One region of the Oceanobacillus luteolus genome, then DNA from elsewhere that is predicted to be linked to it. Evidence: riboswitches for the same ligand, from Rfam matches in the RefSeq annotation. Region 1 holds a riboswitch; each other region holds the start of a gene.
The links. A riboswitch is a leader RNA that binds a small molecule or an ion and turns the genes downstream of it on or off. The one in region 1 is predicted to bind S-adenosylmethionine.

Region 1 (12,045 bases):
GTTTAATTCCAATCTAATTTTGAAGGATATTTCGTTGACTTTTGAAAATGGTGTTTATGGGTTATTGTCTCCAAATGGTGCAGGAAAAACGACACTATTAAAAATGATTACAACTCTTCTATTCCCAACTTCCGGTGAAATCTTATGGAATGGACAAGCGATTACAGAACTTGGAGCGGACTATCGGGGAAAAATAGGATACTTGCCACAAGAATTTGGTTATTACGGCAATTATACTCCTACAAGATTTTTATTATATATTGCAGCATTACAGAAAATGAATAAGCAAGAAGCAAAAGAAAAGATTGATGAGCTACTAGAACTTGTTGCACTTTCCGATGTGAAAAACAAGAAAATGAAACGTTTTTCAGGAGGGATGATCCAACGGGTAGGAATTGCTCAAGCGATGTTAAATAACCCGAAGTTACTCATTTTAGATGAGCCGACAGCAGGCTTAGACCCAAAAGAACGTGTTCGTTTTCGTAATTTAATCCATCGTCTTGCTCAAGACAGGATTGTCATTTTGTCTACACATATCGTTTCGGATGTGGAGACGATTGCCAAACAAATCATTATGATTAAGAATCATCGTTTGTACTGTTGTGATACACCTTCGCAAATTACTCGATCGGTACAAGGGAAAATTTTTGAAGTTCCTGCTACTTATCAATTAACGGGGGAGCAATTGCTATTAAGTGAGACAGAAAGCGATGAAGGTCATTTACTGAGAATAGCCAGTCCATTCACCCCAAAGGAAGGACTGGAAGTACGCCCAAGTTTGGAAGATGCATTTCTGTACATTTATCGAGATGGGGTGGCTGAGGATGTTGCGAATTATCCCCTTTGAAATTCGTAAACTAGTTGAACAGCCTATGATTCTTTTGTTTTTTATTGCTTGTTTATCGTTAAATACAATCTATATTTTAACAGCGGGACTCGACCAATCCTATTTAAATTATGTTCAGGAAACAGAATTGAAAACAGGAAATTTAGTTACATCTGATTTCCGTGAAAAACTTTCCAATCAGTCTACGAGTAGAAAACAACAGCGGTTACTGACAGAAACAGCTGAACTAGAAAATATTTTTCAAGATTACTCAACAGAAGCAATGGGACAACAGATCATCGGTTTTTATAAAATTCAAGGTGCAGTTGCTGAAAGGATGAAGACAAAATACGAGAAATTAACCCCCGTTGCAAGTGAATTAGGCGAAGAGCAAGCTGCCTTGGAAGTGGGAGCAGCAGGAGAAACAATGAGCTTTTTCACCTTTATAAGAAATCGATTATTTCGTGCGATTTTAGGAGAGAGTCTAATCTTTGCTATATTACTAGGGTTGTATGGCAGTACTTCAGAGCGTTTCACGAAAACAGATATGTTAGTGATGACCTCAAAAACAGGGCGAAAAACACAAATAAGTAAATACATAGCGAGCCTTATCATCACAAGTCTTTTTTACATAATGATGGTCATATTGACGTTTGGTATTTTTAATCATCTACACCCTATTGGATCATTATGGCAAACGAGTATGTCGACACTATTTCATATAAATGTTTATATTCCTTATTTGCTGGAAGTCCCCTTTATAACTTGGCAACCAATGACATTGGTAAACTATACAATATTGTCTATTTTATTAGGAGGTTTATTGGTCATTCTCTGTCATGGGTTTAATTTTCTTGTAGGCATCTGGACAAATCATCTATTTCGCGGATTTATTGTATTCGTTGTCATTTATGTTGTCTTTCTGGGATTGGAACAATTCATTTATCAATTCGGTTGGTGGAATATGCATTCACTATTGATGTGGCATCCAATTTCCTTATGGAGAGTACAAGGCTACTGGTTTACAGAAATGGGGCCTTACTCAATCATTCCTTGGCAAGAATCGATTGCGACGATCATTAACCTATTTCTCTTAATATTAGGCGGTCTTTTAACAAGTAAGTTCTATGCCACAAAGGAGGTAAAATAGCGTTTTCTGTTGAGTTTAAAAAGTTATTTCAACCGATGTTATTTCTTGTAGCACTCTTGATAACGATTGTGTCTTACAATATAGATCTGAGTTTCATCCATACGTATTGGCCGAATGGTGATGCGATTCCTATTTATAATCACGCTTCCGATTGGCAAAATCGTTTTGGGCAAACGCTTGAGGAGGAGGAAATAGCAGAAATAGAAACGGAGTATAGTACCCTTATCAAAAAAGCAGACAAGATTGTCTCGGAGAACCCTATTGCCAAACAACTTCAACTTGGTAAATATGCGGAGTTTGAGTCATGGTATCAAGAAAATGCTTCCGGTGGGGCCATCAACGAAATGAATGAAGAAGAGTTAGAAATTGTTAAACAAAAAGATGCAATTCTGAAAGATCTATTAGAGGATACAGGTGATTCAATGGTGAGTCAAATCTTCGTCTTACAAGGCTTACTTCACTCTATGGAGCAATTTGATGCATCGGACATATTCCTCAGCAATGAATACTATACAGAAAATGAAAAAGAAAGACTTTCGGAAACATTATTTACCGAGGAAGGTTGGCGCAACATATTGCCTACTGAATTATCGCGTACCTTTGCTGGTTATTTCGAAGATATTCTTAAACTTTTTATTTTTCTATCGTCTTTATTGATTCCTGCTGTTTTTGTTAGAGATCGCTTGTTAAGAGTACAAACAATTCAATGGAGCAGTCGTCATGGACGAAAAATACTTTGGACACAGTTTGCTAGTGGCATAATTGCTAGTTTCCTATTGATTACTTGTATCGTAGGATTTTTTGGAAGTTTGCTGTATTTTACTGATTTCACACAATACTTCTCAAATGGATTGAACTCATTCTTTATCGGTAATGAAGATCCTCTATTACTATCTTTTTATCAATGGACATTTGCACAATGGATGGTGAACGTTGTCTTGTTGGTTTATTTGATTGGGATGGCTTTTAGCGGAGTTCTCTTATTCCTCTCTCAAACGAGTCAACATTATTTATCATTACTAATGAAAATCATTCCGGTGGGGTTTGTATTTATTTACATTGCTAACCTAGTGCTTAAAGATGCATTTTATCTCAAAAATGAATTGTATCAATGGACAAAAATACCGATGATTGAAATATATACAGGAATTCTTCTGCTGGTTATTTGTATCAGTTTACCGATTATTCATTGTGTTCGACAGCAAGATAAGGATTTGTTGAATTGATTGATCGTCAGGGATGTTTTTCTGTCCCTAATATTTTCTCCTCTCGAATAGGAAAGTAGCATCGGTCTCTCCCTTTAGATTTTTATCTAAGGGGAGTTTTTGTGAGATGGGCTCCATAAATCATACAGGTTTTTAAGCAAAGTGTAGATGTTATCCTAAAGATGTTTGTTGAAATTCGCATCTAATTTATATAGTGTTTGTGAAATATTGTTCTTTAGCAAAAAGGGGCAGTATAGTGAAAGAGGAAAGGATAGATTATGTTTTTTAATTAGTAAATAATATACTTATAGATTATTAGATAGCCGTCTGGTAAATTAGAAGTGTGGAAAAAAACGGAAAAAATGTAAACTCTAAAATCGTATGTAAAAAACCTTAGAGTACTCATTATTGGGATGCTAGGGGAATTGTGGGGATAAAGTTTTTAAAGACAAACTTAGGGGTGTTACAAATGAAAAAGATACTTATCTGGTTTTTAGGTGCTTTAGTAGTCCTATCCAGTTGCGCACAAATTGGGGAAGAACCAAAAGATGATAATGAGAAGGAAAATCTGCCTGTTTTAGGAAGCCAATCCTCAGAAGAAACGTACCGGATGATTACTCCCTATAAAACAGGGGCTGCAAGGGGGAGAATTACAACGCAGATATCCAATCGCGTAGATATAGATGAATTGGAAGTGGGACTAAGGCGTCATTCTATGGATGTATTCGACCCGAGTGAATTCTATTTCCAAGAGGGGCAGTATTTATCGGACGACACGATTATAAATTGGATTGCCGAACTTAATCCGGCAAGAAAGGATAATTGGAGTGAAAAAAAACATAGGGAAAATCCACGGGTTTTCTCACATGTTCTAGAACAAAATTACTTAAAAAGAGTTGGTGAAAAAGAGGTTGAGTTGGCAGGAATCTCCATCGGGATTGCGTTAAAGTCCGTATATAGCTTCCAAGCACCACTACATGGTGAATCTTTTACCGAAGAGATTGATATGAATCGTATGATGAGGAAGGGATATGAGGTAGCACAAAGAGTAGTGGATGATATAAGAGAATTGGAAGGACTTTCTGACATCCCTATTATGATCGCTTTATATCGCGAGTCCGAGCCGTCTTCGCCTATACCTGGAAATTATGTAGCAAGAACAATCGTTACAGATAAAAATACAATTACGAACTGGGAAACCATTGATGAGGAATATATTCTCTTTCCTTCCGAGGAAAGCGAACATAAACATTTGGAAGAACATGAGAACGTAAAGCGCTTTGGCGATAAAATTGCACAATATTTTCCAAATTATACTGGATTGACTGGGAGCGGATTTTCTACTAATAAACAACTCCAGACTCTATCAATAGAAATTCCAATTGAGCTCTTTGGTAATTCCGAGCTTACAGGGTTTATGCAGCACGTATCCGACCTAGTATACGATATATTTGATAATTATTACGACATAGAAATAAAAGTAACCTCTAGCAATGAAACCATAGGCCATATATACCGGAAAGCCGGTGATGAATCTCTTCAAGTATATATCTATCATTAGGCAGGAATATGTTCAATCTTATAAGCATATTTATTTCGGTAGAGAGAAGTATTGAAATAACCGGAAATAATGGACAGACAGTAAATAAAAATCGTAAAGGCGCTTTAAAAAATTAAACTACTGAACTAGTGGGTGCGTTAATCTGAGATGAACTGCCCCCTGTCAAGTAGACAGTGGAAATAATAAAATTTAGTCTAAGCGGCTTTAGTTCTGTATTCAACAGGGCTAAGGCCGTTTAGTTTTTCTTGATATCTTTCATGATTATAAAAGTAAATGTATTCATCAATTGCTTTTGTGAGGTTTTCAAATGACTCATACTTATGTAAATAATATTTTTCACACTTAAGAGTTCCCCAGAAAGACTCCATTGGTCCATTATCAATACATTTTCCTACACGAGACATACTCTGTGTCATTCCAGCTTGATTCAATCTTCGTTTAAACCCGTGAGAAGTGTACTGGAATCCACGATCGCTATGAATGAGTGGATGTTCACCATCTAGTTGGCCAATTGCTTCATCAAGTGTTTGAAATACAAGTTTGTTATTATTGGAATGTCCTAAAACATAGCTAATAATTGAACCATCATGTAAATCCAAAATGGCATTTAAATAAGCCTTTCTTGAGCCATATTTGAACTCGGTAACGTCCGTTACCCATTTTTCATTCGGCTTTTCAGAAGTAAACTCACGATTCAATACATTCTCTGCAATGTGTTGAGGAATAGAGCGCTGATATTGTGGTTTCTTTCTCCGTATCACGGATTGAATCCCTGCAATATTCATTAGTCTAAAAATACGTTTATGATTATATTGATGATTAAACATTCTATTGATATTTAAGGTCATTCGACGATAGCCATAGATGCCCTCTACTTTTTTATGGAGGGTCTTCATTTCTTTTAAGATTTCTTCGTTCTCAAGCTCTCTCGTAGAAGGTTTACGTTTTAACCATTTATAATAAGCAGCACGTGAAATATCTGCGATATCGCATAGTAAAACAATACTTAGATTCTCGTTCTCATACAGTTCTTTAATTGCGACATACCTATCTTCATATCTTACTTGGTTTATTTTCGCCTCCTTTCGATCTCGTCTAACTTTTTTAGAAAAGCATTTTCTGCACGTAAACGCTCATTCTCTTTTTCGATTCGAAGAATCTCTAACTTCATTTTCTCTTCAGATGTTAATTCTTCTTTACTTTTAGAACGTCCTCGTCCATCTTTTAACGCATCCCATCCGCCAGCTTCATATTTACGTACCCATTGGTATACTTGTTGATAGGATACTTGGTGCTTTCCGGCTGTTTCTTGATAATTCTTTCCGTTAGTTAAAGCATCTTGTACAATTTCAATTCTTTCTTCCCAAGTTGTTTTTCTCCCTTTAGTCATAGTGCTCGATCTCCCTTTTCCCGTGTCTTTTAATTCACTATGACTATTATACTTTTTAATCCATCTTCCGAGTACCCCCATACTAGCTATCTCATACTTTCGTAGAACTTCATTTTGAGAATATTCCCCTGATAAGTAATCTCTTACTGCAGCTTCTTTTAATTCTTTTGAATACTGTTTCCGGATTTTTGTATCAGCTAATCCCTCCATCCCAAATAATTCAAATTTCTCATTCCACCTATACACGGTATTCTTCTGAATTTGATACTTTGAACAGATTTTTGAAAGTGAATATCCTCCACCTTTATAAGCCATGACTACTTCATATTTAAAATCAATTGAATAGTAAATATTAGACATAAAAAAACTCCCCCAATAGTAAACAGATATTTATTTTTTAATCTGTCTACTTTAAGGGGAGCATATCAAGAAGGATTATCGCTCTTTTTGTTGAAGTTAATGGTAAAATATTTTTATGAATAAACATCTGGGGGAAATCAAATGAGGACAATCTTAGAATTAATTCGGGTAATATTACTATTGAGTTTATTGGGTGCATTAGGCTGGTTCATTGTAGGCAATATTTATAGAATTAATGAAGTTACAGAGGTTTATTCTTGGTTTGGTGCAATTGCCATTTTAATACTTCTATTTGTTTTGTATCGAAATAAGCTGCAATTCTCCGGGTGGTATAAAGGAGAAGGTAGGATGAAGCTTTCAAAAATTGTCACTAGGACACTGGTGTTAAGTTCTATCTTGTTGTTTGCCATGCCATTTCTATTGGGGTTTTTCATGAGCTAACGGTATCGAGCTTTTAAAAAGAATGAAAAGCGCATGGAATCAAGGTGTGATTCCATGCGTCGTATAGAATTACTGAGCCGCGATCCAAACTTAACTTCTCACTCCTCCAAAAGCTCCGCGATACTTCGCTGCAGGATGACGCTCGCTCAGACGATCCTGGCCGAACAATCTTCCGCGTAGTGTTTCTGGTTTTGCTTCCCTCTCTTTCAGCAACCCGCGCTCTTCTAATACTGGTACGACTTTTTCGATGAATTCCGTATAAGAACTTGGGATAAAGGCGTTTATTACATTAATACCCGATACCCCGGCATCCAGCCACTCTTCCAGCCGGTCGGCAATTTGTTCTGGAGTACCGACAATTCTTGTTGATTTGCCGTGGTGGTCGGCTACATCACGTAAGGTTGGTTTTCGTCCTTCGACCGATTGTTTTATCCAGTTGAAGATGCCGCGCACACCCTCAGTTTCAATATCCTCAATCGGTGTATCCAAATCCCATTTGCCGAAGTCGATTCCCATGCCTCCGCCGATGTGGGCAATCATCATCTTGTGATCGGTAATCTCATCCAGCTCCTTTGCCTTTTTCTGCGCTTCTTCTTCGGTCTCACCAATCACAAAAGATTGTCCCTGGAAAAATTGAATATCTTCACCATTTCTTCCGTTTTCCACCGCTATTTCTCTTACTTCAGCGATAAGGCTTTTCGCAACTTTCGGACTCGGTGTGTTAATGAAAATCGCTTCCGCATGTTTTGCCGCAAATGCTTTTCCTCTTGTTGAAGCACCCGCCTGGAATAGGAGCGGTGTCCGTTGTGGGGAAGGGGAAACAAGGTGCGGACCTTCGACTTTGTAATGCTTGCTTTCATGATGAATTTTATGAACATGCGCCGGATCTGCGTAAATCCCAGTTTTCCGATCTTTTTTCAACGCCTCATCATCCCAGGAGCCTTCCCATAATTTGTACAATACATCGAGATATTCTTCCGCCGTATCATATCGTTCGTCATGTGGAAGCATCCCTTCGTAGCCGTAATTTCTAAAGCCGTTCTCCAAATACCCGGTCACAATATTCCAAGCGACACGGCCGCGGGAAAGATGGTCGAGCGTTGATATTTGTCTGGCAAAATTGTAGGGAGGTTGCTGAAAAACACCAGCTGTCACTGCTACTCCAAGCCGTTCTGTCGTTGCTGCAATGGCTGATGCCAGCGTAAACGGATCATTGCTCGGAACCTGCAGGCCATTTCGAACGTGAGCTTCCCAGCCGCCTTCATAATCACCGTACAGACCAACGACATCCGCCAGAAAAATCGTGTCAAATCCGCCGTCTTCCAATTCTTTCGCAAGTGAGGTCCAGAGGCTTAAATCATTGAAATCCCGCTGTTTTCCTCTTGGATCGCGCCACGTACCATGGACAATATGTGAAGCTGTATTCATGACAAATGCAGTAAGTGATAATGTTTTACTCATGTTATTTCTCTCCTTTTTCTTTTAAAAGTAAGCCGTTGTCGGCAATGATTCTCCGTTGATATGATAGTTTCCAATCAGCCTTGATTTGTACAGTGTCGGATTATGGGAAGCAAGGGTACGAATGTTGCGCCAATGTCTATCCAGGTTGGCAGATTGTTTTGTTGCCGATGCGCTGCCGACTTCAAAGAGTAATGATGCTGCCTCGAGCGCAAGTTTTTCTATGGCAACCTTTACTTGCGACCCGTTCAGTGCGGCCGTATGATCTGCTTCAGCATTGTTGTAGTCCGCACGAGAAGTATCGATGCTTCTTGCAGCGGTGAGCACGATGGATTCTGCTGCAAAAGCATAGCTCGATAATTCCCCGACAACCTGCTGCAACTGCGGATCTTGTTTTAAGTCTGTCGTGTTTCCGTGTGAAAAGGACCGCTTCCGCTTGCCAATCAGCTCGACCGCATCCGTAACAATCCGATTCAAAATCCCGGCAATGATCCCTTGAAGATATAAATGTGGAATCGGGGCATAGGTATTATTTTTGTCATTCGAATCAAATATTTCCTCTGCCGAAACACGCACACGATCAAAGCTTGTCGTCCCGCTGCCCGTCATTTTTTGGCCGAATCCATCCCAGTCATCGCGCACCGTCACTCCGTCTCGTTTAACCGGGACAATCACATTCACAGGGGCATCACCAAGCATCGCAGTAACTTCTGTGAAATCCGCATAATATGTTCCGGTCGTAAACGCTTTTTCCCCTTGTAAAATATATCCGTCTCCCTCTTTCACCAAATGGGTGTCGTATTTCCCGCCGCCAGCTTGGTGTTTCGAATTCTCGGTATATGCATTGCCGATGATCGCTCCTTGGCGAATTTCCTTTAAGAAATGCTCTCGATGAGGAGTTTTATTTCTCAATAGAAATTCCACGGTCATGAAATGTGCCCGGAAAATATGTGCAAGCTCCGGATCTGCCTCCGCAACCCGAATGACTGCCGTAAATAGTTCTTCGATAGAAGCTCCGGCACCACCCAACTCCTTCGGCAGTGTAATGGCGCCGAACCGGAAATCTTTTAGTATCTGCACCCCTGTCCATGGATGTTGCCTGCCACCTTTCTTATTTCTCCAATCATAATCCGCCCGAATCGCCTCAATGACCTCATCAAAAGCTTCCGAATAAATATCCAATTGCCCGGTTTTCGTTGTTAATGTTGTACTCAATCTAATCCTCTCCTCGTCATTACTGTAATTTTGAAACGCCCCATTCCGTAACTTCAGCCATATAAAAAAGGCACATTGCAATTAGGATAGAAATGTATCCTCATCACAAGTACCTTTCGTTGTCGAATCGGCAATGAAGTTGTATGGAAAGTCGATCATACTGGGAAACGCTATTGTCTATCATGGTTGATGCAATCGCCTTATTTACGGATTGCTTTTTCCTGCAATGGAAACCGTTTTTTCTCTGTCGTGTCAATTTGAGTAATTTTCCCATCATGTACGGTGATCGTTAAACTTCCGTATTCGAGCTCTTCCAACTTCGCTAAAATATGTTCAATTTTGGTGCGGTCATATTTATTCAAGCCCCAACCTCCCCATCGAAATATGATTTATAAAAAAAATTAACCCTCCAATCCTGATTGTTTTCAATAAAATAAAAACCCTCTTCTCGATATAAGAAGAGGGTGAATTCAACAAAAATAGTCGAACGGCTCTTCTTATCTTTCAGGCACACGCCTGCTGGAATTAGCACAGTTCTTGCATGAAGCAAGTCTGTTGCCGAGGCTTCAAAGGGCCAGTCCCTCCACCTCTCTGGATAAGAAAATCAAACTAATTTAATTTTTAAAATTTATAGGTAAAGAATAATCTAGTTTTTCCCTTCTGTCAAGAGGAAGATGGAAATTATTTCTAAAACGGACTTTTTCTAAAAGGGGAATCGGCATGTTTGTCGAATTATTTATTTAGGGCATTCAGGAGAAGGAGAGAAAAAGATTGCAATTATATACATTTCGATCAGAAGCAGGAAATAAAATTAGTAAGTATCATTCGATATTAGCTAGTTATTCAAAGGTGTTACGGACGGAAGAACCGACCAATATAGGATTTATACATATCGAAAAAGGTGGTGTCGTTGGGTATCACCAAGCACCCGTCCCGCAGTTATTCATCGTAGTAAATGGCGAAGGATGGGTGGAAGGGGAAGATGAACAAAGAGTATATCTAAAAAGTGGAGACGGTGTATTTTGGAACAAAGGTGAAGGTCATAGAAGCGGGAGTGAGAAGGGCTTAACAGCTTTGGTACTGCAGTCAGAAGAATTACAGGCACCTTCTTAATGGTTGCGTCCCTTGTAAGAAGAGAAAACAAGCCAGTATTTTAGGAGGAGAATATGAAAAAAGCATTACTGATTATCGATGTTCAGAATGGAATGTTTCTAGAAGGTGATGTTGTCTACAAAGGGGAAAGTTTACTGCAACATGTTAAGTATTTGATTAAGCAAGCACGTTCTACGGATGCACCAATTTTTTATATCCAGCATAATGAACCAAATGGTGAATTACAACATGGCACGAAGGCTTGGGAGATTCATTCTGATATCATGCCAGAAAATCAGGATATCATCATCCAAAAACATAATCCTGATTCTTTTCTGGACACCTCATTAGATCAAGAACTTAAAAAACGGGGGATTGAACATCTAGTAATCTCGGGAATTCAAACAGAAGTGTGCATTGATACGACTTGTAGAAGAGCATTCAGTTTGGGATATAAGGTCACGCTAGCTTCTGATACGCACAGTACATGGGATTCTGAAGACATTACTGCCCAGCAAATTATTGATCATCATAACGGTGTGCTGCGGTGGTTTGCTGATGTTCTTCCGAGTAAAGAGATTACTTTTGATAGTCTGTAAGAGTTAAAGAATACGGTTAGAAGTGATATTATTGTAAAAGACAAAAGAAAGAACAAAGGGTGGGTAAATTGAGCAATTTAGATGTTTCATATGATAGTGAGATCAAGAATAATAAAAAATGTATGGCAGCACTGATTCTAGGTATTTTTTCTATGATTACTTCTCTTTTTGGATTGGGAGTAATAGTTGGTATTATTGGATTGATTTTTGGATTATTAGGGTTAAAAGATGTTAACCAATCCAATCAAATTGGAAAAGGAAAAGCTATTGCAGGTATTATTTGTAGTTTGATTGGTATATTATTGACCGTCATGTTCTCCATTATGGTCGGCAATGCTCTTGTTAATTAAATCCGCTGAATAGATGGGTAGCATTTCAAGGAAGGAAATGCGCCCTTTTTTGTTGAAATTAGAAGCAGTTGTATAGTCATCATAAATGGAAGAAATGTATAGAGGTTGACAATATACCCGCGGGGGTATATTATAAATCTTGTAATAGATTTCCCGCGGAGAAATCAAGGAAACTTAAAACGTCGTTACGAACGACTATATTTTTTTATTAACTCACATACCCTGCGGGGTATGTGGAGATGCTTTATCAAAATAATACCTTGGGGGGTAAACGAATGATTCAAGCTAATCAATATCTTGATGCGAAAGGACTTGCCTGTCCCATGCCGATTGTGAAAACAAAAAAAGCAATGAACGATCTGGAAGAAGGACACGTATTGGAAGTTCAGGCCACTGAC
Region 2 (7,200 bases), on a different contig from region 1:
TGACAATAGAAACTTGAAAGGATGAAGGGTCAATGAATTTGCCAAACGATTTACGCTATACGAAAGAACATGAGTGGATTAAAAAAGAAGGCGACAATAAAGTACGTATTGGAATTACAGATTTTGCACAAGACGAATTAGGAGATATTGTCTTCGTTGAATTGCCCGAAGTGGATGATGAAGTTCAAACAGACGATTCATTCGGAAGTGTCGAGTCAGTAAAAACTGTTTCTGAACTTTATGCACCGGTAAGTGGTAAAGTTGTAGAAGTGAACGAAGAACTGGAGGATAGTCCAGAACTCGTTAATGAATCTCCATACGAAAACGCATGGATGATCGTTGTTGAATTGGATGACGAAAGTGAGTGGGACAACCTGCTTACAGCAGATGAATATAAAGCTATTATTGAAGAGGATTAATTTTTTTATCGATAAAGCCTCTTCAACCTGTATGCTTTCTGATTAGGAATAAAGAGGGGGCCTAACTATGCGGTGAAGAGTATAGTTGACCTCCTCTTTTTCATATACTATAACAATCAGCAGATGACTCGATGGGATAAGGAGTGTCTTGAGATGATTGCACACGAAACCGAAAAAGTGATTATTGTGGAGGGGTTGTCGGATAAACGTAAAATTGAAGAAATTTTAAATGAAGATGTAACGATTATTTGTACGAACGGCACTTTAAGCATTAATCGGTTTGATGAGCTTTTGGATATGTATAATTTAGATGAAAATGATGTATATATTTTTGTTGATGAAGATAAATCAGGACTGAGGCTTAGAAAACAACTAGCTAAGGAACTGCCACATGCCGAGCATATTTATATCAGTAAAGATTATCGGGAAGTGGCTACCACCCCATATAAAATACTTGCTTCATTACTTGTGGCAAAACACTTTACAGTAAGACCGTTTTATTTGCAGTACAATTGACTGTAAGATAAGATATAAATTCAACTATCGTTTCACTTGGAGGGCTGATTATCCCTTCAAGTGAAGTGATGAATCTTTATATTAACAGGTGAAAATATGCAAAAAATCACATCAAAGCAATTAAATGATTCATATATTTTATTTATCTATTCAACATTCTGTGGGACATGCACGGTTGCACGAGCAATGTTAGAGAAAATTGAAGAAATCCATAACCAAACAATTTTTCTTGAAATGAACGCAAATTTCGAGGAGCCATTTTTGCATGAATACAAAATCGAAAGTGTTCCGTGTTTATTGATTGTAGAAAATAATGAAGTGAAAGAAAAAATTTATACCTTCTATTCAACCGGAAATATTTATCGGTATTTATATGAGTATCGCCCAGAAATGTTTAAATAAATCATTTTGTTGACAGTTTAAGACCCCTCATGCTATTATTCGTTTATACTAATTTAATAGTTTTACTCTTATCGCGAGCGGCGGAGGGACTGGCCCTATGAAACCGCGGCAACCTTCAAGGATTTGAAAGGTGCCAATTCCTGCAAATTTTTTTGATAGATGAGAGAACAAGAGATGATAATCAACTATGCGTCTTTCTGTTCTCCGAGCAGAAAGACGTTTTTAATTTATTGAGTAATTATGTTTATACTAAATAGATGTATTCCATTTTTAATAATGGGACGGTATTTAAGTGGTAAGCTGTATGGAAGGAGACAATCTATTGATTTCCATTAAGGGATTAAAGAAAGAATTTATTACAAAAGACCGGCAAATAACTGCCGTTGATCATGTGGATATAGACATCAATAATGGTGAGATTTTTGGAGTCATCGGTTATAGTGGTGCGGGAAAGAGTACCTTTATCCGTCTGATCAATCGACTAGAAGAACCGTCAGCGGGCACAATAACCATTGAAGATAATGAAATAACAAATCTTAATCAAAATGAACTTCGAATCGCCCGTCAGGATATCGGGATGATTTTTCAGCACTTTAACTTATTGTGGTCAAGGACCGTTGCAGAAAACATTGCATTTCCTCTTGAAATCGCAGGAGTAAGTAAAGAAAAGCGGAAAAAAAGGGTGCAGGAACTTATCGACCTCGTCGGGTTGACCGGACGTGAAAATGCTTATCCTTCCCAGTTAAGTGGTGGACAAAAACAACGGGTCGGTATTGCGAGGGCATTAGCGAATAAACCAAAACTCTTACTTTGTGATGAAGCTACATCTGCACTTGATCCGGAAACTACAAATTCTATTTTGGATTTACTTGTAGATATTAATGAGAAAATGGGACTGACCATTATATTAATTACCCATGAGATGCAAGTAATCCGAAAAATTTGTCATCGAGTTGCTGTAATGGAGAACGGGAAAATTGTCGAGCTTGGTGATGTTCTCGATGTATTCCTTCATCCACAACAGCCGATTACGAAAAAATTTGTTCATCAGGCAATGGGCAATGATGAGGATGAAAATATTTCAAGTATCATGGAAACAAATTCGGAGGGTACACTGCTCAAACTGCAATTCATTGGTGAATCAGCAAACCAAGCATTGATCAGCCAGATCGCTAAGCGATACGAGGTTGATATCAATATATTACAAGGTAAGATTACGAATACGAAAACAGGAAGTTACGGAACACTATTCGTTCAAGTGACAGGTAATGATTCGGAAATCGAAAGTGCCATTAAATATATTCAGAGTGAAACCTCCGTAGAAGTGGAGGTCATCTAAATGTTTGGTAACTTAAAAACAGATGAATTGATTACAGCAACTAATGAAACACTATATATGACAGGTATCGCATTGATCGGTACTCTGATTTTGGGAATTTTATTAGGATTATTATTGTTTTTGACGTCAAAAGATGGAATTTGGGAAAATAAATTCATTCATATAATAACCGCGGCAATTGTTAATATATTCCGTGCCATCCCATTCATTATTTTGATTTTATTACTTTTCCCTTTTACGAATTTCTTGATTGGAACGATTCGAGGGCCGAGCGCTGCATTGCCTGCTTTGATTATCGGTACGGCACCATTTTATGCTCGTCTTGTTGAGATAGCTTTTCGTGAAGTGGATAAGGGTGTAATTGAAGCCGCAAAATCAATCGGTGCAAAAACAAGGACCATTATTTTCAAGGTTATTATACCTGAGTCTTTACCGGCACTTGTGTCTGGACTAACTGTTACAGCGATAGCCTTGATTGGTTATACTGCAATGGCTGGTGTAATTGGAGCAGGCGGTCTTGGAGACTATGCTTATTTCTATGGTTTCCAACGTCGTGACTTCGATGTTGTATTTGTTTGTACCGTATTAATCCTGATCATTGTATTTATTATCCAATTTATTGGAGATTTAATCACCAATAAAATAGATAAAAGATAAATAAAGGAGAGAAACAACGATGAGAAAGCTTTTTGGTTTACTTGTATTGTTATTTGTATTGCTACTCGCAGCTTGCGGGAATGGTGGAAATGAAGAAAACACTGCAAATGATGCGGAAGATGCAGACAACGCAACAGAAGATTCATCAGAATCAGTTGAACTTGTGATTGGTGCATCAAGTACGCCACACGCTGAGATTCTAGAGGAAGCAAAACCTTTGTTAGAAGAAGAGGGCATTAACATTACTATTGAAACATACCAAGATTATGTTTTGCCGAATGAAGACTTGGAATCAGGTGCACTGGATGCAAACTTCTTCCAGCATATCCCGTTCCTAGAGCAGACTGTTGCAGATACAGGGTATGATCTAGAGTATATTGATGGTATTCATATCGAACCAATGGGTGTATATTCTCAGAACATCACCAACATTGATGATATTGAAGATGGACAAGAAGTGATCATCAGCCGTTCGATTCCAGACCATGGACGTATCTTATCCTTATTTGAACAACAAGGACTTATCAAATTGGATGAAAATGTTGAGAAATCAGCTGCAACAATTGAAGATATCGTAGAAAATCCTAAAAACATCACATTTTCACCAGATGTAGATCCATTGCTATTACCAGAAATGTATCAATCTGAGCCGGATGCATTGGTTGCAATCAACACAAACTATGCAATTGATGCTGGTCTAAATCCATTGAATGATGCATTGTTCATTGAAGATGAAAACTCTGAATATGTCAACATCATTGCAGTTCGTGGAGAAGACAAAGATGATCCTGCTCTTCAAACGTTAGTGGATGTCCTGCAATCTGAAGAAATTCAGAACTTCATTCTTGAAACTTATGAAGGTGCAGTAGTTCCTGTAGGTGGAAATAACTAAAAACACTGTATTACGAAGAATAAGGAAGCATGAGCTTAAATGTTTATGCTTCCTTTTATTTTTTGACGGGAATTGTAAAGTACGTGTAAAAATCACTCTATACAGGTTTATTCGACCTTTGTGCAGGGAATTGTTCTGTGTTAACATTTTGTTTATCACATTAAAGGAGTGGTTTATTATCAATTCCGATAATAACATGAATTACACAGAAGATATGGAAAAAGCGATGAGTAAAAATCACAGGATGAGCATCGCTGAATATGAGTCTAATCTGTCTAAACGGATGGAAGTAGAACTAAAACGTGAGAAAGAATATCAAGAATCGAAGCAGATTATCGCTGAAGTGGATAGTCAGCTGCATAGATGAAGTGGAAGTTATCTTCAAATGAAAAACACGGAGTCCCAAAGTGGGTTCCGTGTTTTTTGTTCATTTTCGAAATTAATCATTTTTAACTCCGTGAATCGTAAAGCCATCCGTTTCCGACCATTCGGCGTAATATATTTTACTAATATCGTCATAACCTAATTTCCCTAATTGGGTACGCAGCCAGTTCTCATCTTTTTCAATCATGTCAAGAACTTTGTGTTGTACTTTGCCTTCATCAATGACTAAATGAGCAATCGATGTTTCTTTAGGGTTAATTGATAACATATCAGCGGTAACCGGGGATGATTGTTCATGCTTTAGGACGCTTAATTGCCCACTAGTTTCTAATATGGCATATTTTACTTCGCTGATTGTAAATATACCCTGTTGTCTTAACATCGTTCTCAGTTGTTCTGATTCCAAATCGTTTTTTTGCAGAGCATCTATATCAAGCTCTCCCTCATTAATAATGATAGTTGGTTCTCCTTTAATGACGGGTCTGGTCTTATCGAAACGCTGTACAATCTTCTCGATACTATAAATCAGTACAGCCCATAATGTTACAGAATAAAGAACCTGCCAGACTGTAACTTTATCATCATATACCGATTCCTCCACTAATCCCCCAAGTATCAAAAGATAAACAAAATCGAATGGAGTAATCTGTGAGAGTTCTTTCTTACCAAGTAATCGGATAATGGCTAATAATGCGAGCAGACCACAAATAATTTTAACTGTTATTGAAGTTTCCATAGTTGCTTCACCTCTAGAATGTATTCTGTCTAGAATCTGTACCCCTTTTAAAAGAATCTAATCTAACAGACTAAGTAATTGGCTGAGATGTGCAGTTTTTATGTTGAATAGCGAGGGTAAGTGATAGATATATCAATGAAGGAGGGGTTGAATTGACGGCAGAAGTAGCAGTCTTGAATAAACATGGGATTGCCATGGCAGCTGATAGTGCAATTACAAGTGGAAGAGAAGGTATCCAAAAAGTTTATAATACAGCAAATAAGTTATTCGCCCTATCGGAAAAGCATTCTATAGGAATTATGGTATATGGAGCGGCTTCTTTCATGGAGGTTCCATGGGAAGTAATCATCAAATCCTATAGAGAAGTGATATGTGATCGTACTTTTAATCATCTCCATGATTATATGGAAGACTTTTTAAGATTTTTGAATGAAGATGCTCGATTTAAAAATGAAGAAGTTGAAGAAATAATTGTTTATCGCATATTCTCGGATAATCTGAAACGTCTAGTCAAAGAAGTAGAAAAAAAAATGGCTAGTAAAGAACATATGGAAGAGGGCGTAACATCAGAACGTGTAACGAACTGGCTAGATTCATGCGCAGGTCGGATGATTCAATCCTATAGAAAGCAAAGGAAATGGTTTATTGAATTTGAAGAAGCAGCTTTTAAAGAAAGATTTAGTTCTGTTGTAAATGAAGTTATCGATGAGTTGATTCGTTATGACATCCCTGATGAATTAATTGAAAAGCTTCACGAACTGGCTTATGAGGCAACGGTGAAGGATTATTTCAGTGTGGGAAGTACCGGATTTGTTATTGGAGGATACGGTGATGAAGAAATATTCCCCCAGCTATTAAACTATAGACTGGAAGGATTTGTGTTTGGGCAGTTGAAATATAAAAAATTAAAGGATAAAAAAATAAGTTATACGACAGACAAGGATGATGGGACAGCCTCGATTACAGCTTTTGCCCAAAGAGATATGGTAGATTCCTTCATCAAAGGAATCGAGCCGAATATGGAAGATGTGATTTTCCGAATCATTTCTAGCGTAATAAAAAACTATCACGATCAGATTCAAAAAAATCTTCGAATTGAATTTACCGAAGAAGAGGTTACTAAATTACAGAAAATGGGTAAAGAAGTGTATGATTCGATGGAAATTGCTGTAAAGGAATATCAAGAAAAGAATTATGTTGAGCCGCTGCTTGGGGTAGTACGCTCCCTGCCTAAGGAAGAATTGGCAGATATGGCAGAAGCCCTCGTGTCATTAACTACGTTTAAAAGAAGAGTGACAAGAGCAACTGAATCCGTCGGTCCCCCTATTGATGTCGCAGTTATTACTAAGGGAGACGGCTTTGTCTGGAAGAAGCGGAAAAGTTATATTGATCCACAAATCAACTCGCGATTATAGAGTTTGAAAGGGGAGAAGAATATCTTTCCTAAGGAAAAAAATTCAACAAAAGAAGGATATTTTCATTTAGCACCCGAGGATCGATTGGAATTTGAATTGGAAAATCAAGAAAAAGAAGAGAAAGAAATCATTACAGAGAAAGTATTTGATAGACTTAAGGAAAAAGATAGCCAATAAGGACCTTAAATTCAAGTTTAAGTATTATTAAAAATATTAAATCTAGAAAATTTATTTTCGTTTTATGTTTGAAATTCTATTATATGTGGAAAGCAATAAATGAAAGGCAAGATAATCACATCATGAAAGGAGTTTTTACAAATGGCTAAAAACAACAATAATGGTAAGATGTCTCGTAAGCCCGAACTAAGAAATTTTATAATAGAAGCAACTAAAATTAAAAACAGAAACGCCAAATAATCGTGAATCTGAGATGTTTTAAA
Region 3 (12,045 bases), on a different contig from region 1:
GCTTTCGTTGTAAGCTACAGCTACATCCATCCATTGCTTGATTTCATTTTGCAGACGTTCTTCTTTCCAGTGACCGACAACTATTTTATTGTTTTTATTTAATCGAGCATTGATAAAACCATATTCCCTGTCACCATGTGCACTTTGGTGCAAGTTCATGTAATCCATATCAATCGTATCCCAAGGAATATCATTAGCAAATTGAGTATTTAAATGAAGTAATGGCTTTTGTAGTAATTTAGTTCCTCTAATCCAGTTTTTTGCTGGAGAGAATGTATGCATCCAAGTGATGACACCTGCAACACGATCATTATAGTTTATTTCTTTCATAACTTGCGTAATACTGTCCGCCGTGGTTACAACCGTTTTAAATACAATCGGATAAGGGAAGTCACCCTTTTCATTTAGTTCATTAATGATTGCAACTGTATTTTTCTTTACTTCATTTAATGTTTCTTCCCCATATAAGTGCTGACTTCCTACAACAAACCAAAATTCGTATTCATTTGTTTTTAACATCCATACACCCTCCTCTAATTTTTAAAGCCACTTTACCTATCTGATTAAAGAATATAAATATATAAAATTAGTATGGTAGATTCAAAAAGTGAATCCCATATGTAAACCGCTTACATAAAATAATAAAATATTTATACGTATAAGTCAAATGATATTTTATTTATACGCATAATAAAACAATTCCTGTTAACATAAGTTGTAATTTATATGCTATCCATTAGGTATTTATTTAGCTTATATAATTTAACAAACAACCAAAATCACGAATCGCATTAAAATAACAGTATTAACTATAAGCAAATGAAATGTTTAGTAATCTAAAACCCAAAATTGATACGTACAAAAATTAAACTGTTGATTTATTCGGATAACGGTGTTAACATCATTTTATGAAAGCCTTTACCTATCTTTAAAGAATTCATAGAAAAGAGGCGGTACTACAAAGTAATGATGAGTTTCAACAAAAGATCATGGTTGTCCTTATAAGTATAGGTAATTTATTTTTATTCGCAGCCTTTATATCATTTTATTTGTAAGCCTTTTCCAAAACCAGAAAATTATTTTTAATATAATTTTACTGAGCGATCGGATTATTCTTAAGGAGGGAAACACAATGGTTAAAGAAAAAAAAGTATCACATAAATTTATATACTTCTTTGGAGCTTTCGGCGGTATCTTATTCGGGTACGATATCGGTGTTATGACAGGAGCGTTGCCATTCCTCCAACAGGATTGGGGACTTGATAATGCCGCTACCATCGGATGGATCACATCTTCTATCATGTTAGGGGCAATTTTTGGAGGCGCTTTAGCAGGTCAATTGTCTGACCGCTTTGGAAGACGAAAGATGATTCTAGCTACTTCCGTCATTTTCGTCATCGGCTCCATACTTTCTGGGATGGCACCGCCAGACGGAAGCTTATTCTTAATTCTTGTCAGAGTATTTCTAGGTTTAGCTGTTGGTGCTGCTTCTGCATTAGTACCAGCTTACATGTCAGAAATGGCTCCAGCACATTTGCGAGGACGCCTCTCAGGAATTAACCAAACAATGATTGTGTCTGGAATGTTGCTTTCCTATATTGTTGACTTTCTACTTAGTGGTTTACCAACAACGATAGCTTGGCGTTCTATGCTTGCAATGGCAGCGGTTCCAGCTGTAATCCTATTTATCGGAGTATTGAGATTACCAGAGTCACCTCGTTTTCTTATTAAAAATAATAAATTGGACGAAGCTCGAACCGTTCTAGGATACCTACGTCCAAACAAAAAAGCCATTGATGCTGAAATTAAAGAAATCCAAGAAAGCAGTAAACAGGAGAAACAAAACGTATCTTGGGGTGCCTTACTCGATAGTAAGTATCGTTATCTAGTTATAGCTGGTGTAGGTGTTGCTGCGTTCCAGCAATTCCAAGGGGCAAATGCGATCTTCTACTATATTCCGCTTATCGTTGAACAAGCGACTGGACAAGCAGCAAGTTCGGCATTGTTGTGGCCGATCATCCAAGGTATCATTCTTGTCATTGGATCATTAGTCTTCCTTGTAATTGCTGATAAATTTAAACGCCGTACATTATTGACACTTGGTGGAACGGTAATGGGACTTTCTTTTATTTTCCCAGCAATTCTAAACGTTTTGGTTCCTAATGCGGATCCAATGTTGATCGTTGTATTCTTGAGTATTTATGTAGCATTCTATTCCTTTACTTGGGCACCTTTAACATGGGTTATTGTAGGAGAGATTTTCCCGTTATTAATACGTGGACGTGCTTCCGGCTTAGCCTCATCCTTTAACTGGATAGGTTCATTCCTAGTTGGTCTACTGTTCCCAATAATGACTGCATCCATGGCTCAAGAAGCTGTGTTTGCCATTTTCGGTGTCATCTGTTTACTTGGAGTAGCCTTTATCCGCATTCGTGTCCCTGAAACTATGGGTCGCACTTTAGAGGAGATTGAGAAGATTGGGGAAAGAAAAGGATTGGAAAAAAAAGGAGCTTAGTCGAAACAGCTCAACAGGAATGGAGGAGAAATAATGTACATTAAGGAAACATCTCAGGCAATTCAACGTGGTGATGTATATCTTGGAATAGAATTAGGATCTACTCGGATTAAAGCTGTTTTAATCAACGATAAATATGAAACCATCTCCGTTGGAAGTTATGCATGGGAAAATAAGTTTGAAAACGGTATCTGGACCTATTCACTTGATGATGTGTGGAAAGGGATCCAAAGTAGTTACCTCCAAATGGCAGCAGATGTGGAGAGCAAATTCCACACGAAACTAACTAAGATTCGCTCTATTGGTGTAAGTGCCATGATGCATGGTTATTTAGCTTTTTCACAGGATGGTACACTGCTTACTCCTTTTCGAACATGGCGCAATAATACAACAGAGAAAGCTGCAATTGAACTTACGGAATTATTTCAATTCAATATACCAGAAAGATGGAGCATCGCTCATCTTTACCAAGCAATCCTAGACGAGGAATCACATGTTGAGGATGTTAACTTTTTAACGACTTTAGCTGGTTATGTCCATTGGAAATTATCAGGAGAAAAAGTTTTAGGTATTGGTGATGCCTCTGGTGTGTTCCCTATTGACGAGAATACTGGTAATTATTCTGAGGAACTTCTACTTAAATTTGAAAATATGAAACGTGTATCAGCTTATGAGTGGAATATTAGAAGTATATTACCAACTGTATTAAAAGCAGGCGATGTAGCAGGCAACTTAACAGAGGAAGGAGCTAAGCTGCTTGATGTGAACGGATATTTACAGGCGGGAAGTTTCATGGCTCCACCAGAAGGGGATGCAGGAACCGGTATGGTCAGTACGAACAGTGTACGCAAACAAACAGGAAATATTTCTGTTGGAACTTCAGCGTTTTCAATGATTGTGCTTGATAAACCACTAAAAAAGGTTTATAGAGATATCGACATTGTTACTACTCCTACAGGGAATCCTGTTGCAATGGTCCATACCAATAATTGTTCATCTGATATTAATGCCTGGGCAAATATATTTAAAGAATTCGCAGAAAGGCTCGGTATAGAAATCGAGCCCGACAAATTATATGAATCCCTATTTCTTACTACTACGAAAGCAGACCCAGATGCCGGAGGATTGATTAATTACAGTTATCTTTCGGGTGAGAACATTACAAAAATGCCGGAAGGACGTCCCCTATTTGTAAGGGATGTCAATAGTTCGTTTACATTGGCGAACTTTATTCTCACACAGTTATATGCTGCTTTTGCTCCTTTAAAAATTGGTATGGATATCTTGTACAATGAAGAGGAGATTCAAACAAATGTCTTAATAGCCCAAGGAGGTCTGTTCAAAACAACAGTCATTGCTCAACAGATTTTGTCCAATGCCTTAAATACGCCAATCACTGTTATGAACACTGCGAGTGAAGGCGGAGCTTGGGGTATGGCGGTATTGGCTGCATACACCAAGTTTGGGAATGAGAATATGAACTTGGAGGACTTCTTAGACCAGTATGTATTCGTAAATCCTAATAGCTCTACCTTAAGTCCGGAACCTCAAGGGGTTGAGGGGTATGAGACATTCATCAATAATTACAAAGCCGGCTTACCCGTTGAAGAGGCAGCGATAAAATATATTTAATTTGACGCATCCATTTAAAAGAGAGCTGAGACACAACTCGTAGTTTGTCTCAGCTCTCTTTTTCTATAATTTCCTTAGAAGCTAGGGGAAGTACTGAATCTCGCTCAATGATTTCAGGTTCATATACTTTTGAAGTAACTTCTTGTTTATTTATCAGATCAATCATCATTTTTCCTGCGTCCAACCCCATTTTTTCCTGTGGATGCCGGATCGTTGTCAGTCGTGGGTTGATATAATTCGAGAATCGATAATCATCTACCCCAATTATCGAAATATCTTGTGGGACACTCAAACCAATTTCTTTAGCAAATTTAATTACTTGAATAGCTAATTGATCGTTATAGCAAACAATAGCAGTTGGTACATCGTTCGAACGGGTCAGCATCATGTGAAGTTTTTTAAACAAGTTATCAATATTTTCTTCCGTCTGAAACATCATAATATCGCCCATATTTAATAACTCCGGCTGCTCTTGATAAGCTTTGATAAAACCATTCATTCTATCAATCCCCTGCTTATCATCCACTTTAAATATACCAACGATTTGCTTATGTCCCTTGGAAATTAGATAGTTAGTCGCAAGTTCACCAGTCTTTACATCATCCATGATCAAATATGGTATATCGAGGTCATCATAAACTGCATTAATCGACAACATGGGGATACCCATCGATTTGATATTATCGTAAATTCCTTTATTGTAATCATTCCGAGCGCTTTTGGTTGGCTCAATAATTATACCAGATAAATTATTATTTAGTAGATTTGTAAGGCTTCTACGCTCTTTCTCAGGACTGTTTTGCGTGTCTGTTATGAGAATGGAATAACCATAATTAGATAGGTAATTATCGATTCCTGTAATGATATTCGGGAAAATATAATTAGCGATATGTGTGGAAATAAGCCCGATTGTCTTATGTTGAATTTGTGTTTTCGGTTTACTTTTCCAATCGTTAACAAATATTCCAGCACCTTGAATTCGGTATACATAATTATCTTTTTCAAGTTCATCAATCGCACGTCTTACTGTAAATCTACTGACATCGTAAACCTTCATCATTTCTGACTCAGTAGGCAATTTATCATTTACTTGATATACTTCCGATAGGATTTTTTCTTGTATATTTTGTTTGATTCGTTCATATTTTTTAACCATATTGAATCCCCTTTAATTCCATACGACCTATAATAAAGAATAATCTTTCTATATACAGAAATTTCTATTATGTGTAGACAAGTTTAATTATAGCATACCTATAATCATTATTATTGGTTGTAAATAAAAAGTCTAAACCTATACGGTAAGATTTAGGTACGTTTAACTTGCATCAAATAAAAAAACCATTAAGAAATTAGAATGCTTCTTAATGGCAGTATCTTGAAAGATTTGAATCTAATTATAACTCTATAAGACTATTTTTGACCGTAATAAGCATTTGCGCCATGCTTCCTCAAAAAGTGCTTATCCAAAAGATAAGAATCCATCTCAATTCCATGTGGATTCAATTGTAATGTATGGTAAGTCATTTTAGCTACCTCTTCCAATACGACCGCATGGTGTACAGCATCTTGTGCAGATTTCCCCCATGTAAAAGGACCATGATCATTGACTAACACTGCTGGAACATAATCTGGATTAATCTTACGTTCTTCAAACGTCTCAACGATAACATCTCCAGTTTGTCTTTCATATTCACTAGATACTTCAGATTCTGTCATCTTCCTTGTTACAGGGACGGGGCCATAAAATGTATCAGCATGAGTAGTTCCTGATGACGGAATATCAATACCAGCTTGGGCGAATGTTACAGCCCAAGGAGAGTGTGTATGAACAATGCCTTTAATATTAGGAAATTGATTATATAAAACAACATGCGTTGCTGTATCACTCGATGGATTCAATTCCCCTTCAACAACATTACCTTTCAAATCAACGACCACCATATGCTCTGGCAACAGTTCTTCATAAGGTATGCCACTAGGCTTAATAACAATTAAATTTTCATTTCTATCTATTCCACTAACATTTCCCCATGTAAAAGTAACAAGATTATATTTCGGAAGTAACATGTTCGCTTCATAAACTTCTAGTTTTAGCTGTTCTAACATAATCAGTCATCCTTTTTAGCATTTTTTTAGTTCAAGTTGGATGGATCATTTGAAAGATTGCCTCAAAACTTCTATTAACTCTACGTATTATTCTCTTCATACTAATGTCATCATATTATATTTGTACGTACAAGTCAATTGAGTTATACTTAAATTAAGCATTTTAATACGGACTAATTAAGATACATAAATTTCATTCGTATAACTGGTAATGTTTTATTGTAAACGCTTGCCAAAAGCTAAATTCAAGCGCAATTCAACTTAACGATTTATTAAAATATCTATAGGTTGGTGAATCAAGTGATTACACGAAAAGAAATAGCAAGTAACTTAGAGCGTCCTCTTATGCAATATACTGTTAATAATGGTAATGGATACGCTTTTACCTGTTTGAATTATGGAGCTACATTAACTTCTATTATGATGCCAGATAGAAATGGAATCATAGATAACATCTTGCTCGGTTTTAACGGACCCACAGACTTTTTGAATGACCAGACGTATTTCTTCGGAAAGGCAATCGGCAGAGTTGGTGGGAGAATAAAAGGTGGTCTGTTCCACTATAAAAATCAGGAATTCCTATTACCTAGGAATGAAGGAGACAACACCTTACATGGTGGGGTTAACGGCTTTCATCATATGTGGTGGGATGTTTCGGAAACTGAAAAGGGACTAACTTTCACTAAAGTAATTAATCCGGAAATGGATGGCTTTCCTGGCAAGTTGGAAGTTACTATTACATATAGATGGGGAGAAAACAATCAATTTCATGTTGAATTTTATGCTATAAATAAATCCGATACACCTACACTCTTTAATCCCACTACACATATTTATTTCAATTTAAACAATGATAAGTTAAAGGGATTGAATAATCATAAACTATCCATCAGCGCCGAACAGCTGTTAGAGCTGGACCAGCAACAAATTCCAACTGGAGAATTTATAAATGTAACAAACACACCCTTCGACTTTCGGAAAGAACAAAATCTATCAGAAATGCTGCACTCACTAAAACAGCTCAATATATCAGGATATGATCATCCTTATCATGTAACCGGGCCAAAGGCTGCTAGATTAAGCAATTTAAATAATGGACGAATTGTTGAAATCCAATCCGATCGAAACGGTCTAGTTTTTTATTCATTAAACAAAACTCATCCTCACATAAAGGTGAATGAGGGGAATCATCTATTCCCTCATATGGCTGTAGCATTGGAACCCCAAACTTTACCTGATGCTAATCATCACCCTGATTTTGGAGATATTGTCTTACCTGCTAATACCGAAAAGAAATATGAAATTACTTATAAACTATCAGTAATATAAGAGTAACCGATGTTCCTTCATCAATTCTGAAGGAACATCGGTTTTTTACCCAACTTTTAACATGGTTACGTACCATCATTAATTAACTACAACTGCTGTTTTCTCCAATTCCTTCCCTAAAAACTTCGCAACCTCCAACATCCCATACTTTCCACTTACAGCTTCGGCATCACTGTTGTAGTTCGTATTTGTGTTGATGTCATACGTATAGATTTTTCCGTCCTTATCCTCAATAAATTCGATACCTGCGATTTGGATGCCATTCGCTTGAAGGAGTTTTTCATATTTGTCAATTATAGGATGATCAAAGCCTTCCCTCACTTTGAATTTAGCTGGCGCTTCGCTTTCTTCACCGACTGGGCAAAAAGCATCCTCTATGGAGCAAGCGTCTGCCGGACATAATTCAAACCCTTCTGATGTATCTACACGAACCGCATAAAGGAATTTACCGCCCACAAATTCACAGCGTGTAATATATGATTCCGGTGATTCGATATAATCTTGCAGCAGTGTAATTCCGTCCACCGGCTCTTCGAACTCTTCACTTTCGACATAACGCTGTAACGCTTCAACAGAATCGAACAATCGGACGCCGAGTCCTTTTCCAGCACGATTATGTTTTGTTATGAACTTCTTGCCTCGGAAGTTTTCAGCTGCGTTCAAGATCTCATCTTTTCCAACTGCTATTACCGTCCGTGGAGTTTCAATCCCAAACTTCTCAAGTTCCAAATATTGCAGAACCTTGCTGACTTCCAGCTGCAATACGCGACTGCCATTGATCACGGTTCTACCATGTTGTTCCAGCCAAGTTAAGACCGCACTCGTCAACTCCGGAGCAAAACGATGACCTCTCGTGTGGGACGACGCACTCATACGACTGTAGAAGACTCCTTCTGGTGGTACAGAAGCCAGATCCACCGTCCCCTTATCCAAATGCCATTCTTCATAAGGCAGATTCAATTCCTCCAAGCGTTTCGTCAAATGATCGGTCCATTCTTTATTTTCATGCAGAACATATATTTTACTCATCAACATACTCTCCTATTGTTTAGTTTTTTGCTAACTCGCTGCGTAATTCTTCTACTTTAGGCATGACTTGTTTGGAAAATCGTTCGAGTTCTTCTAGCTGGGGAGAACTTTGTAATAATAATAAATCTACTCCTGCTTCCTCAAACGCTAAAATCTGTTTCGCTATTTGCTCAGGTGTTCCGATTAAATTCGGACGAAGCCCACGATTCGATACAGAATAATCTTGTAATGCAATCTTCTGCTCTAGCTCAGACTTCGTTGTAAAGTCTTTAAATCCAGCATATCCGCTTAAATCATCTACGGTCGTAATCCGTTCCAACTCGGCTTGCGCTTCTTCCACCGTATCCCGGCAAATCACATATGCCGCCATCCCGATTGTACGGAAAGGCTCACGTCCCGCTTGCTTTCTCCGTTCCTTTATTTCATCGATTTTCGTTTTTGCTTCTTCCACCTTATGGCCATGAATCACATACGCATCACATAAGGAGGAAATGACCTGTTTTCCTTTTTCACTTTCTCCGCCTGCATAAAGAATCGGGTTTGGACGTTGAACTGGCTTTGGTTCTAGTTTCGTATCCTCGATATGATAGAACTTGCCTTTAAAGGAGAACGTATCTTCCGTCCATAAGCCTTTTAATATTTGAATGAATTCTTCGGTTCGTGCATAACGCTCGTCATGCGCTGTGAATTCACCGCCGTATTGTTTTGCTTCCCCTTCCCACCAGCCAGAGACTATATTCAGCGTAAAGCGTCCATTAGAAATATGGTCGATATTTGCAGCCATTTTCGCTGTAACTGCTGGATTATGGTAAATTGGGCGGACGGCTGTCATGATTTCAATTTTCTCCGTCACTGCCGCTAATGCAGCTGCGGTTGACCACGCCTCTAATGAATCGTGATCTGTACCTTTGATGTCATTCAAGTACAACTCAGCAATTAACGTTGTATCATAGCCCCAATTTTCCGCAGATTGGATGACTTTCTTCGCATATTCATAAGTAGGTGGCATTTTTTCATCTTTTACATTACGTAACCATCCTCCAAAAATCGGCAACCAAAATCCATATTTCATCTTCCCCACTCCTCATCTCTCTCTTAATCTATATAAAATAAAAAAACCTTTCTCTAAAAAATAGAAAAAGGGTCCAATCACAATATTACTTTCCTCTTCCTATCTTCCAAGCAATACATGCTTGATGGAATTAGCACAGTATTCTCTGTTAGAACCTGTTGCCGAGGCTTCCGTGGGCCATATCCCTCCACCTCTCTTGATAAGAAATTATTCGATTATTACCAATCCTAAAGTAATTAAAATCATTTGTCAATTAAAAAAATCGCACTTGACTTATCGGAATAATTCACATAGAATATGAAATAATTTAATAATTAAGAGTTCTTATCAAGAGAAGCTGAGGGACCTGGCCCGATGAAGCTTCAGCAACCTCTGATTTATCGAATCAGAAAGGTGCTAAATCCGGCAAGAAATAATTCTTGAGAGATAAGAGATGAATGTAACCAATCCCTATTTCTCAAGTTTATGAAAGAGAGGGATTTTTTTAATGCTCTAAATGATGAACAGTGTCTAAGTCGCCGTTCGTTATCTACTGATTCGAAACCTTAAAATATGAAAATACTCTTAGAAAGGAGTTATATCATGAGTGAAATTATTATACTTTCCGGAAGTCCTTCTGAAAATTCGGGTTCTGACAAAGTATTGTTATATTTAGGTTCCTTACTGGAGAAGGAAGGTTTATCTGTAACCCACCTTTCCGTAAAAGATGTCCCTTATCAAGATTTGTTTGAAGGGAGATATAATAGTCCTTCTGTCGTCGGCATCACCAGACTCATTCAGAATTCAAAAGGTGTACTCGTCGGCTCACCAGTATACAAAAGTTCCTACACCGGCGTATTAAAAGCACTGATTGATCTGCTGCCACCAGATGTATTTGAACATAAACCAGTACTCCCATTGATGAGTGGAGGAAGCGCCTCCCATCTATTGGCACTCGAGTACTCCCTGAAACCTCTGCTGGCAAGTCTTAAAGCACATAATTTAAAAGGCATTTATCTCATAAACGAACAAATCGATAAACGAAAAGATACCCCGATAATCGATGAAGAACTTCTACAACGTGCAGAAAAACAACTGAACTATTTCATCCATCTCGTGAACAGGCAAAAACAAGCTACACCAGTATTTTTACAACAATAGGAGGAATAGCATTGAGTAAAAAACGAATCTATTTAAACGCGTTTGACATGAATACACCTGGGCATCAATCTCCAGGTTTATGGGCTCATCCCGAAGACCAATCCCATCGATACAAGGATAGTGAATATTGGATAGAGCTTGCTAAGATTTTAGAAAAAGGACGTTTTGATGGGCTGTTTATTGCTGATGTGCTGGGAACCTACGATGTATACGGCGGATCAAGAGACACTGCGGTTGCACATGGTGTACAATCACCGGTGAATGACCCGTTTCTCATCGTGCCACTGATGTCAGCGGTAACGAAACATCTTGGATTCGGTGTAACCTCCTCCGTGATTCACGAACACCCGTATACTTTTGCACGGAAAATAAGTACACTGGATCATTTGACGAATGGCCGCGTCGGCTGGAATATCGTCACGTCCTACTTGAAGAGTGCCTCTGTAAATATGGGGCTTGATGAACAGATTTCCCACGATGAACGATACGATATTGCAGAGGAATATTTGCAAGTTTGCTTGAAGCTTTGGGAAGAAAGCTGGGAAGATGATGCAGTCAAAGTAGATAAAATCAACCGGATTTATACCGATCCGACTAAGGTTTACGACATCAAGCATGAGGGGAAATACTTTAAAGTACCAGGTGCACATCTGAGTGAACCATCTCCACAACGGACGCCAGTTATATTCCAAGCCGGAGCCTCTACAAAGGGAAGAGCTTTTGCAGCAAGACATGCCGAAGTAATTTTCATCGGTGCACCAAATAAAAATGTAGCCAAAGAAACCGTCCGGAAAATTCGTGAAGAAGTGAAAAAAGCAGGAAAACCACAAGATGCCGTAAAAATTATTACGATGTTCGTTCCAATTACTGGCAGTATAGAAGAAGAAGCGAAACGGAAATATGAGGATTATAAAAGCTATATCAGTAAAGAAGGTGCGCTCGCATTATTTGGCGGTTGGACTGGAGTCGATGTATCCGGCTACGCACCAAATCAGGAAATCAAGTATATTGAAAATGACGCTATTCGTTCAGCCTTAGAAAACTTCACGAAATTAAAATCGGATCGTGCCTCCACCGTACAGGATGTCATTGATGCGATAGGTATTGGGGGAATGGGTGCTTCTGCGATAGGGTCTCCCGAGCAAATAGCGAACACCATGGAAGAATGGGTGGATGAAACCGGAATCGACGGTTTTAATATCGCCTACGCGACCACACC

Region 2: another riboswitch for S-adenosylmethionine. It lies ahead of ACFSBH_RS13070 (methionine ABC transporter ATP-binding protein); the one in region 1 lies ahead of ACFSBH_RS16545 (YezD family protein).
Region 3: another riboswitch for S-adenosylmethionine. It lies ahead of ssuE (NADPH-dependent FMN reductase); the one in region 1 lies ahead of ACFSBH_RS16545 (YezD family protein).

What each region holds. Positions count from the first base shown of each region.
Region 1 is NZ_JBHUDE010000151.1:6,698-18,742, reverse strand. It holds gene ACFSBH_RS16585 (ABC transporter ATP-binding protein) at 1-847, shown strand, start outside; gene ACFSBH_RS16580 (hypothetical protein) at 825-1,976, shown strand; gene ACFSBH_RS16575 (hypothetical protein) at 2,012-3,202, shown strand; gene ACFSBH_RS16570 (CamS family sex pheromone protein) at 3,651-4,742, shown strand; one part of gene ACFSBH_RS16565 (IS3 family transposase) at 4,937-5,859, opposite strand; one part of gene ACFSBH_RS16565 (IS3 family transposase) at 5,859-6,492, opposite strand; gene ACFSBH_RS16560 (hypothetical protein) at 6,634-6,933, shown strand; gene ACFSBH_RS16555 (LLM class flavin-dependent oxidoreductase) at 7,024-8,394, opposite strand; gene ACFSBH_RS16550 (acyl-CoA dehydrogenase family protein) at 8,416-9,606, opposite strand; gene ACFSBH_RS16545 (YezD family protein) at 9,807-9,968, opposite strand; SAM riboswitch class I at 10,101-10,208, opposite strand; gene ACFSBH_RS16540 (cupin domain-containing protein) at 10,378-10,719, shown strand; gene ACFSBH_RS16535 (cysteine hydrolase family protein) at 10,773-11,297, shown strand; gene ACFSBH_RS16530 (DUF4190 domain-containing protein) at 11,366-11,647, shown strand; gene ACFSBH_RS16525 (sulfurtransferase TusA family protein) at 11,923-12,045, shown strand, end outside.
Region 2 is NZ_JBHUDE010000114.1:84-7,283, reverse strand. It holds gene gcvH (glycine cleavage system protein GcvH) at 33-419, shown strand; gene ACFSBH_RS13080 (toprim domain-containing protein) at 573-935, shown strand; gene ACFSBH_RS13075 (thioredoxin family protein) at 1,008-1,337, shown strand; SAM riboswitch class I at 1,403-1,503, shown strand; gene ACFSBH_RS13070 (methionine ABC transporter ATP-binding protein) at 1,660-2,676, shown strand; gene ACFSBH_RS13065 (methionine ABC transporter permease) at 2,677-3,333, shown strand; gene ACFSBH_RS13060 (MetQ/NlpA family ABC transporter substrate-binding protein) at 3,353-4,225, shown strand; gene ACFSBH_RS13055 (hypothetical protein) at 4,422-4,592, shown strand; gene ACFSBH_RS13050 (DUF421 domain-containing protein) at 4,665-5,345, opposite strand; gene ACFSBH_RS13045 (hypothetical protein) at 5,498-6,760, shown strand.
Region 3 is NZ_JBHUDE010000159.1:299-12,343, reverse strand. It holds gene araA (L-arabinose isomerase) at 1-519, opposite strand, end outside; gene ACFSBH_RS18065 (sugar porter family MFS transporter) at 1,133-2,515, shown strand; gene ACFSBH_RS18060 (xylulokinase) at 2,549-4,147, shown strand; gene ACFSBH_RS18055 (GntR family transcriptional regulator) at 4,197-5,303, opposite strand; gene ACFSBH_RS18050 (L-ribulose-5-phosphate 4-epimerase) at 5,561-6,256, opposite strand; gene ACFSBH_RS18045 (aldose epimerase family protein) at 6,557-7,585, shown strand; gene ACFSBH_RS18040 (ATP-grasp domain-containing protein) at 7,664-8,614, opposite strand; gene ACFSBH_RS18035 (LLM class flavin-dependent oxidoreductase) at 8,634-9,686, opposite strand; SAM riboswitch class I at 9,783-9,892, opposite strand; SAM riboswitch class I at 10,008-10,119, shown strand; gene ssuE (NADPH-dependent FMN reductase) at 10,269-10,826, shown strand; gene ACFSBH_RS18025 (LLM class flavin-dependent oxidoreductase) at 10,838-12,045, shown strand, end outside.